One region of the Streptomyces sp. WAC03905 genome, then DNA from elsewhere that is predicted to be linked to it. Evidence: riboswitches for the same ligand, from Rfam matches in the RefSeq annotation. Region 1 holds a riboswitch; the other holds the start of a gene.
What was found. A riboswitch is a leader RNA that binds a small molecule or an ion and turns the genes downstream of it on or off. The one in region 1 is predicted to bind cobalamin.
Positions count from the first base shown of each region.

Region 1 (7,160 bases):
CCGGAACACCACGTCAGCGCGCTCGTACGCCTGCCGCGGGTGGGACGTCCCGGTCGCGGGAGCCGCATCGGCCGACCGGACCGGTCAGAAAGGCCACTCCATGCGCCTGAGCCCCGCCCGCCACGCCGTCGTCACCACGGCCGCCCTGGGACTCGTCCTCACCGGCCTCACCGCCGTCCCGGCCGTCGCCCACGCCAAGCCGGTCAACACCAACGCCCCGGTCAAGGTCAACCTCACCGTGCAGGGCCCCGACGGGCAGCTGTTCAAGGGGAAGATCACGACCAAGGGTCACGACGTGACCACCGCCACCGGCGGCACCCACAAGTGCGACGGCACCAACGGCGGCGCCAACCCGAGCAAGGTCCCCACCCCGACCGCCGCCCTGGACGACGCCGCCCGCCTTAACTACTTCGCCTGGGACGGCACCTGGTACGCCTCGTTCGACGACTTCTCCGTCGACACCATCAAGGGTGTCAGCGGGGGCGGCTCGGCCTACTGGAACATATCCGTCAACGGCACGCCCACCCCGGTCGGCGGCTGCCAGTTCAAGCTGAACGCGGGCGACCAGGTGTCGTTCGTCTGGACCTCCTTCTGATCCGAGCAGGTGCCGCACCACGGGCGGGGGAGCAGGACGCGTACCCCCGCCCGTCGCACGTCTCAGGCGCCCCAGCGCAGCGCGATGGTGTCGCCCACGTTGATCACCTTGTTGCGGGCGGCTCCGGCGAAGGCGGAGCCGTCCACGCTCACCTTCCAGGTGTTGGAGCCGCTGTTGGCCTTGCCGTTGACGGCAGTGATGGTGCCGGTGCCGGAGGACGGCGTCACGCTGGTGACACAGCCGGCCGGGGTGGCCGCCGTGGTCGCCGCGTTCAGGACGTCGCCGAGGGTGGTGGTCGTGCCGGTCGGGGTGAAGGAGACCGAGCAGACCTTCAGGCCGCCGGCGCCGTCGTCCACGGTGAGCGCCAGCTTGGTGGCGGTCCCCGAGGTGAACGTCGACTGGGCCACCCACTGTGGGGCGCCCGGGGTGACCGGGACGGGCGGGGTGGAGGTGAAGCCGCCGCCGGCGACCGCGCGCAACGAGTCGATCGAGGCGTAGGCGGTGGGGCTGGTGTCGGCCGGCTTGTACTTGAAGCCGCCGCCGGGGTTGTACTGGTTGGCGATGAGGAAGTCGATCGGGGTCTTGCCGGCGGTGGTGAGGAAATCCCCGGTCTGGGGGTTGATGCCGCAGGCGTTGAGCCCGGCGACGGCCCAGCCGTTGGAGCTGGTGTTGACGCCGTACATCGAGTTGAAGGCGCCCGAGGTGGTGACGAGCTTGCTCTTGAGGAAGTTCTTCGCCTGGACGACGTCGGTGTCGGTGCCCGGGACGCCCGAGGCGCACAGGGCGGCCATGGCGGCGCCGGTCATGTCGATGTCGCCGGCGGTGGCCAGAGCGGTCGGGTTGCCCTCGGCCTTGCTGTACTGCCAGCCGCCGTCGTTGTGCTGGTTCGCGCGGATGCGTGCGACGAGGGAGTTGGTGAGGGCCTGCGGTATGCGGGCGCTGCCCGTCTGGGTCTTGGCGCCGCCGAGGGCGAGGGCGGCGAAGACGGTGCCGTTGAAGTTGGCGGAGGGGCCGAAGTAGCCGGGCTCGGGGGTCTGCCAGTAGGAGTAGATGTTCGCGATCAGGTTGCGGGAGGCGGAGACCCGGGCCGGGTCGATACCGGCCGCGTACGCGTTCAGGGTGCCGCGCTCATAGTCGGTGACGACCGGGGAGGCCGAGGGCCAGCCGGACGTGGACAGCAGGTTCCGGTAGACGGTCCGGGCGTTCTTCGTGGTGTCCCCGCCCGGCGCGACGTCGACGACCGCGGTACCCGCGGCGGCGAAGGCGCTGAAGGCCCACTCGTTGGACAATCCAGAGCCGGCGTAGGAACCATCGGCGGCCTGAAGGGACTTGAGGTACGCCACACCGTTCGTCTTCGACGTGGCGATCTGGGCGGGCGTCGACGTGGCCGCGGCGGGCACCACGGCGAGGGCGAACGCGCCGACTGCGGCAGGGACCGCAATCGCGAGGCGGCGGGGGGTGAGGGAACGGTTCATGACCTGCTCCTGAGATCGGCGAACGCCGGCCGACCTCGCCCGGGGACCGTGCGCGGACCGCGGCACGACCTGGGGAAGGGGCCGCCGTCCGGGACGCGTGGTACGGCTTCCTGATGCTTCGTCACCGCACGGGCATTCGGGCTCGGCACGGCGTCCGCCGTGCCACACCGCTGCGCGTCAGCCCCGGATTCTCACCGAGTTCCCCCATGTGGCGCCCAGGACGCTACCCCAGTGATCAAGGGTCCGCCAGCATGGCGCCAAGTGCCCTGCCCCGGCAGCCGGATGAGACGCATCCCACCTTGACGGTGCACTCGGGGCCGTGTTCCATGGCGGCTGACAAGTACTCAGCCCCAGGGGAAGCCGGTCGAATTCCGGCGCTGACCCGCAACCGTAGGCCCGGCGATCGTCCCGGGCGAGCCGGATTGCCTGTGGCCGTGTCATGAACGAAGAGCGCCGTCGCGGACTACGGCGTGGTCGTCAACGCCCCTGCGGACATCGCGCACGGGGCGTCTCGCCACGTACCCCGTCCGTCCGGCCTGGACGAGGGGGCTGCGGGTGGACACCGAACAGTGGGCAGGCCAGCACACGAGCGCCAGACATCGGCTGCTGTCCATCACGGCGGCGATGCTGCTCGTCTGCGGTGTGACCGTCGCCTTCCTCGCGCCGTCCACGACGGCGACGGCCGACCCGGTCAAGGACTGCACGGCCACGGTCGGCGCGGTCGTGGCCGTCGACTTCGGCCCGTTCGGCGGCAAGGTCGAACGCGGCTGCGACACGACCCCGACCACCGGCTACGACCTGCTCCACGAAGCCGGATTCACCACCACCGGCACCGTCCACGACGGCCCCGCCTTCATCTGCCGGATCGGCTACGGCTCCTTCAACTCCGGTACGCAGTACCCGACGCCGGACAAGGAGCCCTGCCAGCTCACCCCGCAGGCCTCTGCCTACTGGTCCTACTGGACGGCCTCGCCCGGGCAGGCGAACTGGACGTACAGCCCGCTCGGCGCGATGGCCCGTACCCCCAAGCCGGGTGACGTGGACGCGTGGGTCTTCGGCGGCACGGACGTCGGCGGCAGCACCGGCAAGCCCACCTTCTCCCCGGACGACGTCCGCGCCGGCGGCGGGGCCTCGCCCAAGCCCACCGACACGAGCGGGCCCGTCGTCCCGCCCGGCGCGGTCGACCTCCCCGCGGCCACCCGCTGGCTCACCGCACAGCTCAAGGACGGCGAACGCGTCGTTGACGAGGGCTCCGAAACCCCCAACTACACCCTGACCGCCGAGACCGCCCTCGCCCTGGCCGCCGCCGACCCGAAGAGCCCGGCGGCCGCGAAGGTAGCCGCCTTCCTGGCCCGGCCCGAGCACACCGAGGCGTACGCCTACCCGTCCGGCAAGGACCGGGCGCCGGAAGCGGCGGCCGCGGCCCGGCTCGCCCTCGTGGCCGAGGCGACGGGCGGCAACCCCCGCGCCGTCGGCGGCCACGACCTGCTCGGCGACCTCGTGAAGGACGTATGCACCAGCGGATCGGACGCCCCCACGCCCGTACCCGGCTGCACCGTCAGGGGTGACTTTCCCACCACCTCCGGCCAGGCCGAGGGGCAGGCCCTGGCCGTGATCGCCCTGCTCGGGGGCGGCGTCCGCCCGCCCGCCGACGCAGTGGCCCGCCTGACCGACATGCAGTGCCAGGACGGTGGCTTCACCAGCATGCTGATCCGCCGCGGCGACGGCTGCGACAGCGAGCCCGGAGCCACCGGCCTCGCCGCCCTCGCCCTCCAACGGGCCGGCGGCCACGAGGCGGAGGTGGCCAAGGCCCGCGACTTCCTGAAGAAGGCCCAGCTCGCGGACGGTGGCCTGCCCGCCGCCGCGTACGGCACGGTGGGCAGCGCGTACGCCACCGGCTTCGCAGCCCAGGCCCTGCGCCACCTGGGCGAGACAGACCGGGCGGACGCGGCCGTCTCCTGGCTGTCCAAGCAGCAACTGCCCAGCGGCGCTTTCGCCTTCGAGGCCGGCGGCACCGACCCGCTGCTGTTCGCCACCGTCCCCGCCGTCATCGCCGGGGCCAAGAGCGACCTGGTCACCCTGACCACCAAGAAGCCCGAGCCCTCGCCCTCCCCGACCGGTCCCACCACCGGGCCGACGCCCCGTCCCGAGGGCGGACCGGACCTCAAGAAGGGCTCGGCCTACCTCACCGACCCCACCCGGCTCATCCAGGGCCACTACTACGAGAGCACCGCCGGCACCGGCTTCGCCGACTACGGCCTGACCATCGACGGTGCGTACGCCCTGGCCGCCACCGGCGCCGACAACGCGGCCCTGCGCGGCATCGTCGACTTCCTCGATCACGGCGGCAAGGACGGCACCGGCCGCACCCTCGCCTCCTGGACGAACATTGGCACCAAGTACGCGGGCGGCGGCTCCCTCGGCAAGGCGGCCCTGCTCGCCGAGGCCGTCGGCCGCGACCCCCGCCACTTCGGCGGCCAGGACCTGATCACCGCCCTCGCCAAGGCCGTCTGCCCGGCCAAGACCCCGGCGCCCGACCGCTCCTGCGCCGACAAGGGTGCCTACACCAACGCCACCTCCGTCTTCTCCCAGTCCCTGGGCGTCATCGCCCAGGTCCGGGCGGGGGAGAGCACCGCCGCGGCCGAGCCCATCGCCTACCTGAAGACCCTCCAGAAGCCGTCGGGCGCCTGGGTCAGCCTCATCGGCGAGCCGAGCGGGGAGGAGGTGGACTCCACCGCCATCGCCGCGATGGCCCTCGACCTCCTGCCCGACCAGCAGTCCCAGGCGGCCGTCGACAAGGCCCTCGCCTGGCTCGCAGCCCAGCAGAAGCCCGACGGCGGCTTCCCCGGAGCCTCCGGCAACTCGGTCAACTCCGCCGCACTGGCCGTCCAGGCCCTCTCCCTCGACGGCACCACGTACAAGACGCAGATCACCAAGGCCCTGGCCTTCCTCACCTCCCAGCAGAACGGCGACGGCGGCTTCAACATCGCCAAGGACGCCCAGCCCGGCTCCGACCTGCGCGCCTCCACCCAGGCCGTCGGCGGCGCCACCGGCATCTCCTTCGGCACCCTCACCCGCAGCCTCGCCGGCACCACCCCGCAGCCCACCCCCACCGGGTCGGCCCAGCCCTCCGGCACGCCCACCACCCCGAAGATCGTCACCCCCGGCGAGAACGGCGGCGGATCCGGCGGCAGCGGAGGAGGGGGCGGCGGGCTCGCCCACACCGGTACACAGGTGATCGGCATCGGCGCCGCGGCCGCACTCCTCACGCTGCTCGGCTACGGCTTCGTACGCGCTGCCCGTACCCGCCGCACGGCGAAGGGGGCCCACCAGTGACCAGCCGGTTCGTACGCGCTGTCGGCAACCTCGCGGCGGTAGTCGGGTTGACCCTGGCCTCCCTGACCGCCACCACTTCGCCGGCCGCAGCCGCCCCGCAGCCCATCGGCCAGTGCACCACCTCGGCGGGCGTCGTCCTCGCGGTCGACTTCAGCCACTGGGGCGGACCCGTCTACCGCTCCTGTGGTACGACGCCCACCACCGGCTACGAGCTTCTCAACCAGGGCGGCTGGGCCACCACCGGCACCGGCCACGACGGCCCCGCCTTCATCTGCCGCATCGGCTACAGCGGCCACCAGGGCGGCAAGCAGTTCCCGACACCGGCGCAGGACGACTGTGTCCTCACACCGCCGGCCTCGGCGTACTGGTCGTACTGGCATGCCGATCCCGGGCAGAACACCTGGACCTACAGCCAGCTCGGCGCCATGCTCTACAGGCCCAAGCCGGGCAGCGTGGACCTGTGGATCTTCGGCGGCACCAACATCGAGGGAACGGAGGGCAAGCCCACCGTCACCCCCGACCAGCTGCGTGCCCACAACAGCAAGCCCACCGGCGGCAGCGAGCCCCAGCCCAAGGACACCCGGACCGCCGCGCCGGTCCCGCCCGGCACGAACACCGGGCCGAAGCCTGAGCAGCCGGCTTCGCCGCCCCAGCAGTCCACGACCCCTTCACCGACGATCCCCGCACCCAGCTCCAGCCCCACCGCTTCGGCCACCCCGTCAGCCAGTACCTCCGCGTCCTCCCCTCCGCCCAGCGCCGCTGCTGCGGCAGCGCCGAGCGAGGGCCCCAAGGTCGTCGACGCGGCCCCCGCCGCGGACGCCGAACACGACGCCGGCTCGTACCTGCCCGCCGTCGCCACCGGCGCCCTGGTCCTGCTGATCGGCGGGGGCGCCGCCTACGCGGCCAAGCGCCGCCGCCGTACCGAGTAGCCCGCATGGCACGCACGATCCCGTCGGCGGCGGCCTCGCCGCCCAAGCCCGGCCCCGCGCCGGACAAGGGCGGCCACCGCCTGCCCCGCACCCTGCACCCGGTGGCCTGGTGGATCTGGGCGCTCGCCCTGGCCACCGCCGTAAGCCGGACCAACAACCCGCTCCTGCTGTTCCTGGTCCTGGCCGTCCTCGGCTACGTCATCACCATGCGCCGCACCGAAGCCCCCTGGGCTAGAGGCTTCAAGTACTACCTCTACCTGGCGCTGACCGTCGTCACGATCCGCGTCGCCTTCCGGGCCGTCTTCGCCACCGGCATCACCCCGCACGACCACTTCCTCTTCTCCCTCCCGCACATCCCCACCCCCGACTGGTACGCAGGCATCCAGCTCGGCGGCCCGGTGTCGCTCGAGGCGCTGCTCTCCGCCGCGACCGACGGCCTGCGCCTGGCCTGCATGCTCTGCTGCATCGGCGCCGCCAACACCCTCGCCAACCCCAAACGGGCCCTGCGCGTCCTGCCCGGGGCCCTGTATGAACTCGGCGTCGCCGTCACCGTGTCGATCAGCGTCGCCCCCCAGCTCGTCCAGAGCGTCCAGCGCATCCACCGCGCCCGGCGGCTGCGGGCCGGCCGCACCAAGGGCCTGCGGGCGCTGCGCGGGATCGTCGTCCCCGTCCTGGAAGACGCACTCGAACGATCCCTGCGGCTCGCCGCCGCCATGGACTCGCGCGGCTACGGTCGGGCCGGCACCGCCACCCGCCGCTCCCGCCGGATCACCGGCGTGCTGATGCTGCTGGGCATGTGCGGGATGTGCGCCGGAGCGTATGGCC
Region 1 covers NZ_JBXYDZ010000003.1:1,071,019-1,078,178, reverse strand. Annotated here, with positions in the region: gene AC2RP6_RS07840 (DUF4430 domain-containing protein) at 101-595, shown strand; gene AC2RP6_RS07835 (prenyltransferase/squalene oxidase repeat-containing protein) at 658-2,070, opposite strand; cobalamin riboswitch at 2,180-2,318, opposite strand; cobalamin riboswitch at 2,366-2,497, shown strand; gene AC2RP6_RS07830 (prenyltransferase/squalene oxidase repeat-containing protein) at 2,626-5,406, shown strand; gene AC2RP6_RS07825 (hypothetical protein) at 5,403-6,335, shown strand; gene AC2RP6_RS07820 (energy-coupling factor transporter transmembrane component T) at 6,341-7,160, shown strand, end outside.

Region 2 (7,160 bases), 310 kb from region 1:
TGGCCGAAGGTCTTGATGAGGCTGAACAGGTAGTCCCAGCGGCCCGCGTTCAACCCGGCGCTGTGCTCGCGCAGTTCGTAGAGGATCTCCTCCATCTCGAACGCGGCGGTGATCGTCTCGATCAGGACGGTGGCGCGGACCGTGCCGCGGGAAATCCCCAGGAGGTCCTGGGCCATTACGAAGACGTCGTTCCACAGGCGGGCCTCGTACCGGTTCTCCAGTTTGGGGAGGTAGAAGTACGGGCCGTGGCCGGCGTCGATCTGGCGCTGCGCGCAGTGGAAGAAGTACAGGCCGAAGTCGACCAGGGAGGCGGGGACGGGTCGGCCGTCGATCTCGAGGTGTTCTTCGAGGAGGTGCCAGCCGCGCGGGCGGACCATGATCGTGGCGAGGTCCGTACCGAGGCGGTACTCCTTGCCCCCGGGCGTGGTGAAGTCGATGCGGCGTGCGATGGCGTCGAGCAGGGTCAGCTGGCCGCCGATGACGTTGTTCCACTTGGGGGCGGTGGCGTCCTCGAAGTCGGCCATCCAGACCTTGGCACCGGAGTTGAGGGCGTTGACGGCCATCCGGCGGTCCGGCGGGCCGGTGATCTCCACCCGGCGGTCGGTCAGTCCGGGCGCGGGCGGCGCCACCCGCCAGTCGGGGTCGGCGCGGACCGCGGAGGTGGCGCGGGAGAAGTCCAGCGGTGTCCCCGAGGCCAGGTTGCCGGAACGGCGGCGGCGCTCCTTGAGGATCTCCAGGCGACGCTCTGCGAAGGCCGCATCGAGGCGGGCGATGAAGGCGAGCGCAGCCGGGGTGAGGATCTCGTCGTGGCGTGCACCCGGTGTGCCGAGGACTCGGACACCGGCGGTCAGGGACGTGGACATCTGGTTCTGCTCCTCGGGGGTGGGCAGCCGGCGCCCGAGGCAGAGACCTCGGGCGCCTTCGGACGACGACGGTCGGAGGCCGGGCGTGGCCGGACGGGGGGAAGGAGCGGCTCCTAGTGGAACTGCTCCTCCTCGGTGGAGCCGGCGAGCGCGGTGGTGGAGGAGGCCGGGTTGACCGCGGTGGAGACCAGGTCGAAGTAGCCGGTGCCGACCTCGCGCTGGTGCTTGACCGCCGTGAACCCCTGGGCCTGGGCGGCGAACTCGCGCTCCTGGAGGTCGACGTAGGCGGTCATGCCGTGCTCGGCGTAGCCGCGGGCCAGGTCGAACATGCCGTGGTTGAGGGAGTGGAAGCCGGCCAGGGTGATGAACTGGAAGCGGTAGCCCATGGCCCCGAGCTCGCGCTGGAACTTGGCGATCTGGTCGTCGTCCAGGGCGGCCTTCCAGTTGAAGGAGGGCGAGCAGTTGTAGGCCAGCATCCGGTCCGGGTACCGCGCGTGGATCGCCTCGGCGAACTCGCGGGCCTGCGCCAGGTCCGGGGTGCCGGTCTCCACCCAGATCAGGTCCGCGTACGGGGCGTAGGCGAGGCCGCGGGCGATGACCGGGGCCATGCCGTTGCGGACGTGGTAGAAGCCCTCGGCGGTGCGCTCGCCCGTGCAGAACTCCGCGTCGCGCTCGTCGACGTCGCTGGTCAGGAGGGTGGCGGCGAGGGCGTCGGTACGGGCGATGATCAGGGTCGGGGTGTCGGCGATGTCGGCTGCGAGGCGGGCGGCGTTGAGGGTGCGGACGTGCTGGGAGGTCGGGACGAGGACCTTGCCGCCGAGGTGGCCGCACTTCTTCTCGGAGGCGAGCTGGTCCTCGTAGTGGATGCCGGCCGCACCGGCCGCGATCATCGCCTTGGTGAGCTCGAAGGCGTTCAGCGGGCCTCCGAAACCGGCCTCGGCGTCCGCGACGATCGGCGCGAGCCAGTCCGTCGTGTCGGTGCCGCCCTCGGCGGTGGCGATCTGGTCGGCTCGCAGCAGCGCGTTGTTGATCCTGCGCACCACCTGCGGGACCGAGTTGACCGGGTACAGGCTCTGGTCGGGGTAGGTGTGCCCGGCCTGGTTGGCGTCGGCGGCGACCTGCCAGCCGGAGAGGTAGATCGCCTGAAGCCCGGCGCGCACCTGCTGGACCGCCTGGCCACCGGTCAGCGCCCCGAGGGCGTGGACGTAGTCCCGCTCGTGGAGCTGTCGCCACAGCCGCTCGGCGCCGCGCCGGGCCAGGGTGTGCTCCTCGCGGACGCTGCCCGAGAGCCGCACCACGTCCTCGGCCGTGTAGGTCCGCTCGATGCCCGCCCACCGCGGGTCCGTGGCCCACTTCTGCTTGAGCTGCTCGGCGGCCGCCGTCGTGTTCGTGTCTGCCATGACCGTCACCGTCTCCATGAATCGTTTGGTCTGCCAACGCGCTCGTTCATCGCGGCGAGCTGATGGCACTCTGTGCCGCGTATCGGGGGTGCCGGCCGCCGGGCCCTGGGTGGAACTGAGCAATGTTGCAGGTCAGCCGAGCGTGGACTGCCGGGATCGCCGACGTCAGGGCGTGCGTCGTACCTGGAGTGTCCCTCTCGACTGCCGGGGTCCGGCGGCCGCAGGACAGACTCTGACAGCGGCACGCAGTGCCATCAATGAGGTATGCATGCCAACTTCTGCGAATCTTCTGCGGCCGTTCTGCCAAGGTTGCGAAGGGGGTGAACGGCCGCACCATGCGTAACCTGAAGCCGGTCGAGGCCGGAGGAGGCCAGGTGAGCAAGACGTACGCGGGGGCGCGGCTGCGGAGGCTGCGCGAGGAGCGCCGGATGAGCCAGGCGGAGCTCGCCCGGGTCCTGGGCATCTCCCCGAGCTACCTGAACCAGATGGAGCACGACTCCCGTCCGCTCACCGTCCCGGTGCTGCTCCGGCTGACCGAGGCCTTCGGAGTCGACCCCGGGTTCTTCTCCGAGCGGGATACAAGCCGCCTCGTCGCCGACCTGCGCGAGGCGCTCGCGAGTGAGGTCGCCGAGGCCCGGGTTTCCCCCTCCGACCTGGCGGAACTGGCCACCCGGATGCCGGCCGTGGCCGCCGTCCTGCTGGATCTGGGGCGGCGCAGCCAGCTCCTGGCGGAGCGGCTCGCGGACACCGCGGACGGACGGGACGGCGGCCCGGCGGCGCCGCGTTCGCCGCACGAGGAGATCCGCGAGTTCTTCTACCGCCGCCAGAACTACCTCCACGACACCGACCTCGCCGCCGAGGCCCTGGCCCGGGAGATCGGCATCCGCCCCGGGGAAGTCGTCCGGGTGCTGTCGCGCCGCCTCACCGAGCACCACGGACTCCGCCTTGCCGCGGACTCCGACCGCCTCCACCACTTCGACGCGGACGCACGGGTCCTGCACCTGTCCGGCCGGCTGCGGCCGGGCCAGCAGGCGTTCCGGATGGCCACCCAGCTCGCCCTGCTGGAGTACGGGGCGGAGCTGGACCGGCTGGCTGCCGAGGACTTCCCGCAGGACTCACCCGCCCACGGCCTGGCCCGGATCGGCATCGCGAACTACTTCGCGGCCGCACTGATCCTCCCGTACGGTGCCTTCCACACCGCGGCCGAGGAGTTCCGCTACGACATCGAACGCCTCACCGACCACTTCGGCATCGGCTACGAGACCGCCTGCCACCGCCTCAGCACCCTCCAACGCCCCAGGCTGCGCGGGGTGCCCTTCTCCTTCGTCCGCGTCGACCGCGCCGGGAACATGTCCAAGCGGCAGTCCGCCACCGGATTCCACTTCTCCCGCGCGGGCGGCACCTGCCCGCTGTGGAACGTGTACGAGGCCTTCGCCGCGCCCGGCCGCATCCACGTCCAGGTGGCCGCCATGCCCGACGGGCAGCGCTACCTGTGGACCGCCCGCGCCGTCACCCGTCACCGCGGCGGCTGGGGCGAACCCGGCAAGACCTTCGCCATCGGCCTCGGCTGCGAGATCCGCCACGCGCCGCGGCTCGTCTACTCCGACGGCCTCGACCTGGACAACGCCTCGGCGGCCACCCCCATCGGGATGGGCTGCCGGCTCTGTGAACGCCTCGACTGCCCGCAGCGCGCGGTTCCGCCCCTCGGCCGCCCTCTCGCGGTCGACGAGAACAGCAGCACCTTCATCCCCTACCCGGTCGCCCGCGACCGCGGGTGAGCACCGGACCCGGCCCAGCCGGCGCGCCTCCGCCTCGGTCACCGGGTCCCCCGCCCGCACGGCGGGCAGCTCGGCAGACGATGCGCGTGCTCCGACTTCAGGGCGCGCGGCGGTGGGTCTGGACTTACTAGGACGTCCAACTATATGTTCGTGGCACAAGGTCCGCGGTGCAGGGAAGCCGGTGCAAAACCGGCACGGTCCCGCCACTGTGACCGGGGAGTGCGCTGCCGTTCACACGCCACTGACGAGGTCGGTCGGGAAGGCGGGCGGCGCGCGGTGATCCGGGAGTCAGGATACCGGCCGCGGATGTTCCGTGTTGTCCACGAGGATGGAGCAGACACGCATGGCACCGGTTTGTACCCACGACCCTGGTGATCCGGCGGAGCGCACCCGCACCACGTCCGTGCGCTCGTAGTTCTCACGGCTTTCCGCAGCGGTGCACCCCCATCCGGGTGCCGTCCGCCGGTCCGTCGTGCCATCCCCGGATCCAACCTGACGAGAGCAGGCATCCATGGTCCGTGAACTCACCCATTTCATCGGCGGAAAGCACACCCCCGGCATGTCCGGGCTCTTCGCCGACGTCTACGACCCGAACACCGGAACCGTCCAGGCCCGCGTGCCGCTGGCCGGTCGCGCCGACACCGAGGCGGCGATCGCCAACGCGGAGGAAGCGCAGGCCGATTGGGGCCAGTGGAATCCCCAGCGGCGTGCCCGGGTCCTGCTGCGTTTCCTCCGGCTCGTCGAGGGCGAACGGGAGGACCTGGCCCGCATGTTGTCGGCCGAGCACGGCAAGACCGTCGCCGACGCCCACGGTGATCTGCAGCGAGGGCTGGAGGTGGTCGAGTTCGCCGCGGGGATCCCGCACCTGCTGAAGGGCGAGTTCACCGACAACGCGGGCACCGGGATCGACGTCTACTCACTGCGCTCGCCGCTGGGCGTGGTCGCGGGCATCACCCCCTTCAACTTCCCTGCCATGATTCCGCTCTGGCAGGCCGCACCCGCACTGGCCTGCGGCAATTCCTTCATCCTGAAGCCTTCCGAGCGTGACCCGTCGGTTCCGCTGCGCCTCGCCGAGCTGTTCCTGGAGGCCGGACTGCCGCCGGGTGTGCTCAATGTGGTCAACGGCGGCAAGGAGGCCGTCGACACCCTGCTGGAGGACCCTCGCGTACAGGCCCTCGGCTTCGTCGGATCCACCCCGATCGCCGCGCACATCTACGCCACGGCCGCCGCCCACGGCAAGCGTGCCCAGTGCTTCGGCGGCGCCAAGAACCACATGATCGTCATGCCCGACGCCGATCTCGACCAGGCCGTGGAGGCCCTCATCGGCGCCGGCTACGGCTCCGCGGGCGAGCGGTGCATGGCCATCGCCGTCGCCGTCCCCGTCGGCGAGGACACCGCGAACGCCCTGGTGGCCAGGTTGAAGCAGCGGATCGCCACCCTGCGCGTGGGCCGCTCCGACGACCCCGGGGCCGACTTCGGACCGCTGGTCAGCCGCGACGCCCTGGACCGGGTGAACCGCTACGTCGGCATCGGAGCCACCGAGGGCGCCGAACTCGTCGTCGACGGCCGCGGGTTCACCCTGCCCGGACACGAGAACGGCTACTTCGCCGGAGCCACCCTCTTCGACCGCGTGACCCCCCAGATGCGGATCTACCGCGAGGAGGTCTTCGGCCCGGTGCTGTCCGTCGTACGGGCCGCCGACTACGAGGAAGCCCTGCGCCTGCCCACCGAGCACCCGTACGGCAACGGCGTCGCGATCTTCACCCGCGACGGCGACACCGCACGCGACTTCACCCGCCGGGTGGGCGCCGGCATGGTCGGCGTCAACGTGCCGATCCCCGTCCCCGTGGCCTACCACACCTTCGGCGGCTGGAAGCGGTCCGGCTTCGGCGACCTCAACCAGCACGGCCCCGACTCCGTCCGCTTCTACACCCGCACCAAGACCGTCACCTCGCGCTGGCCCTCCGGGGCCAAGGAGGCCGCGAGCTTCACCATCCCGACGATGGGCTGAACGCCGTGACGACCACCCTCACCGAGGACCAGCTCGCCCTCGCCGAAGTCACCCTCGACTTCGCCCAGGAGCAGCTCGCCCCGCACGCCGTCGCCTGGGACCAGGACAAGCACTTCCCCGTCGACGTCATCCGCCGGGCCGCCGCGCTCGGCCTCGCCGGCGTCTACGTCCGTGAGGAGAACGGCGGTTCGGGCCTGTCCCGCGCCGACGGCGTCCTCGTCTTCGAGACCCTCGCCACCGGCTGCCCGTCCATCGCCGGATACCTCTCCATCCACAACATGGTCGCCTGGATGGTCGACCGCTACGGCGACCGCTCCCAGCGCGAGCGCTGGCTGCCCGGCCTCTGTACCGCCGCGACCCTGGGCAGTTACTGCCTGACCGAACCGGGCGCCGGGTCGGACGCCGCCGCGCTGCGCACGCGCGCCGAGCGGCAGGGCGACCACTACGTGCTGACGGGGGTGAAGCAGTTCATCTCCGGAGCCGGCGCGTCGGACGTCTATGTGGTCATGGCGCGGACGGGTGACGCCGGCCCGGCCGGGATCTCGGCCTTCGTCGTCGAGCGCCAGGACCCGGGGGTGTCCTTCGGGCCCAACGAGCGCAAGATGGGCTGGAACGCGCAACCCACCCGCCAGGTGATCCTCGACGGCGTCCGCGTCCCCGCCGACCGGCGCCTCGGCGCCGAGGGCGGCGGCTTCCGCATCGCCATGAACGGCCTCAACGGCGGTCGCCTCGGCATCGCCGCCTGCTCCCTCGGCGGCGCCCAGAGCGCCCTGGACCGCTCGCTGTCCCACCTGGCCGACCGCGAGGCCTTCGGCAGCCGCCTGCTGGACGCCCAGGCCCTGCAATTCCGCCTCGCCGACATGGCCACCGAGCTGGCAGCCGCCCGCGCCCTGGTCCGGCAGGCCGCCGAAGCCCTCGACACCGGGGATCCGCTGGCCCCGCGCCTGTGCGCCATGGCCAAACGCTTCGCCACCGACACCGGGTACGCGGTCGCCGACGCCGCCCTTCAGCTGCACGGCGGCTACGGCTACCTCAGCGAGTACGGCATCGAGAAGATCGTCCGCGACCTGCGGGTCCACCAGATCCTGGAAGGCACCAACGAGGTCAT
Region 2 covers NZ_JBXYDZ010000003.1:757,196-764,355, reverse strand. Annotated here, with positions in the region: gene aceB (malate synthase A) at 1-863, opposite strand, end outside; gene aceA (isocitrate lyase) at 977-2,263, opposite strand; gene AC2RP6_RS06405 (short-chain fatty acyl-CoA regulator family protein) at 2,638-4,041, shown strand; cobalamin riboswitch at 4,176-4,360, shown strand; gene AC2RP6_RS06400 (CoA-acylating methylmalonate-semialdehyde dehydrogenase) at 4,553-6,052, shown strand; gene AC2RP6_RS06395 (acyl-CoA dehydrogenase family protein) at 6,049-7,160, shown strand, end outside.
Region 2: it holds a riboswitch for cobalamin, as region 1 does, so the genes downstream of both, AC2RP6_RS06400 (CoA-acylating methylmalonate-semialdehyde dehydrogenase) here and AC2RP6_RS07830 (prenyltransferase/squalene oxidase repeat-containing protein) in region 1, are expected to answer to the same signal.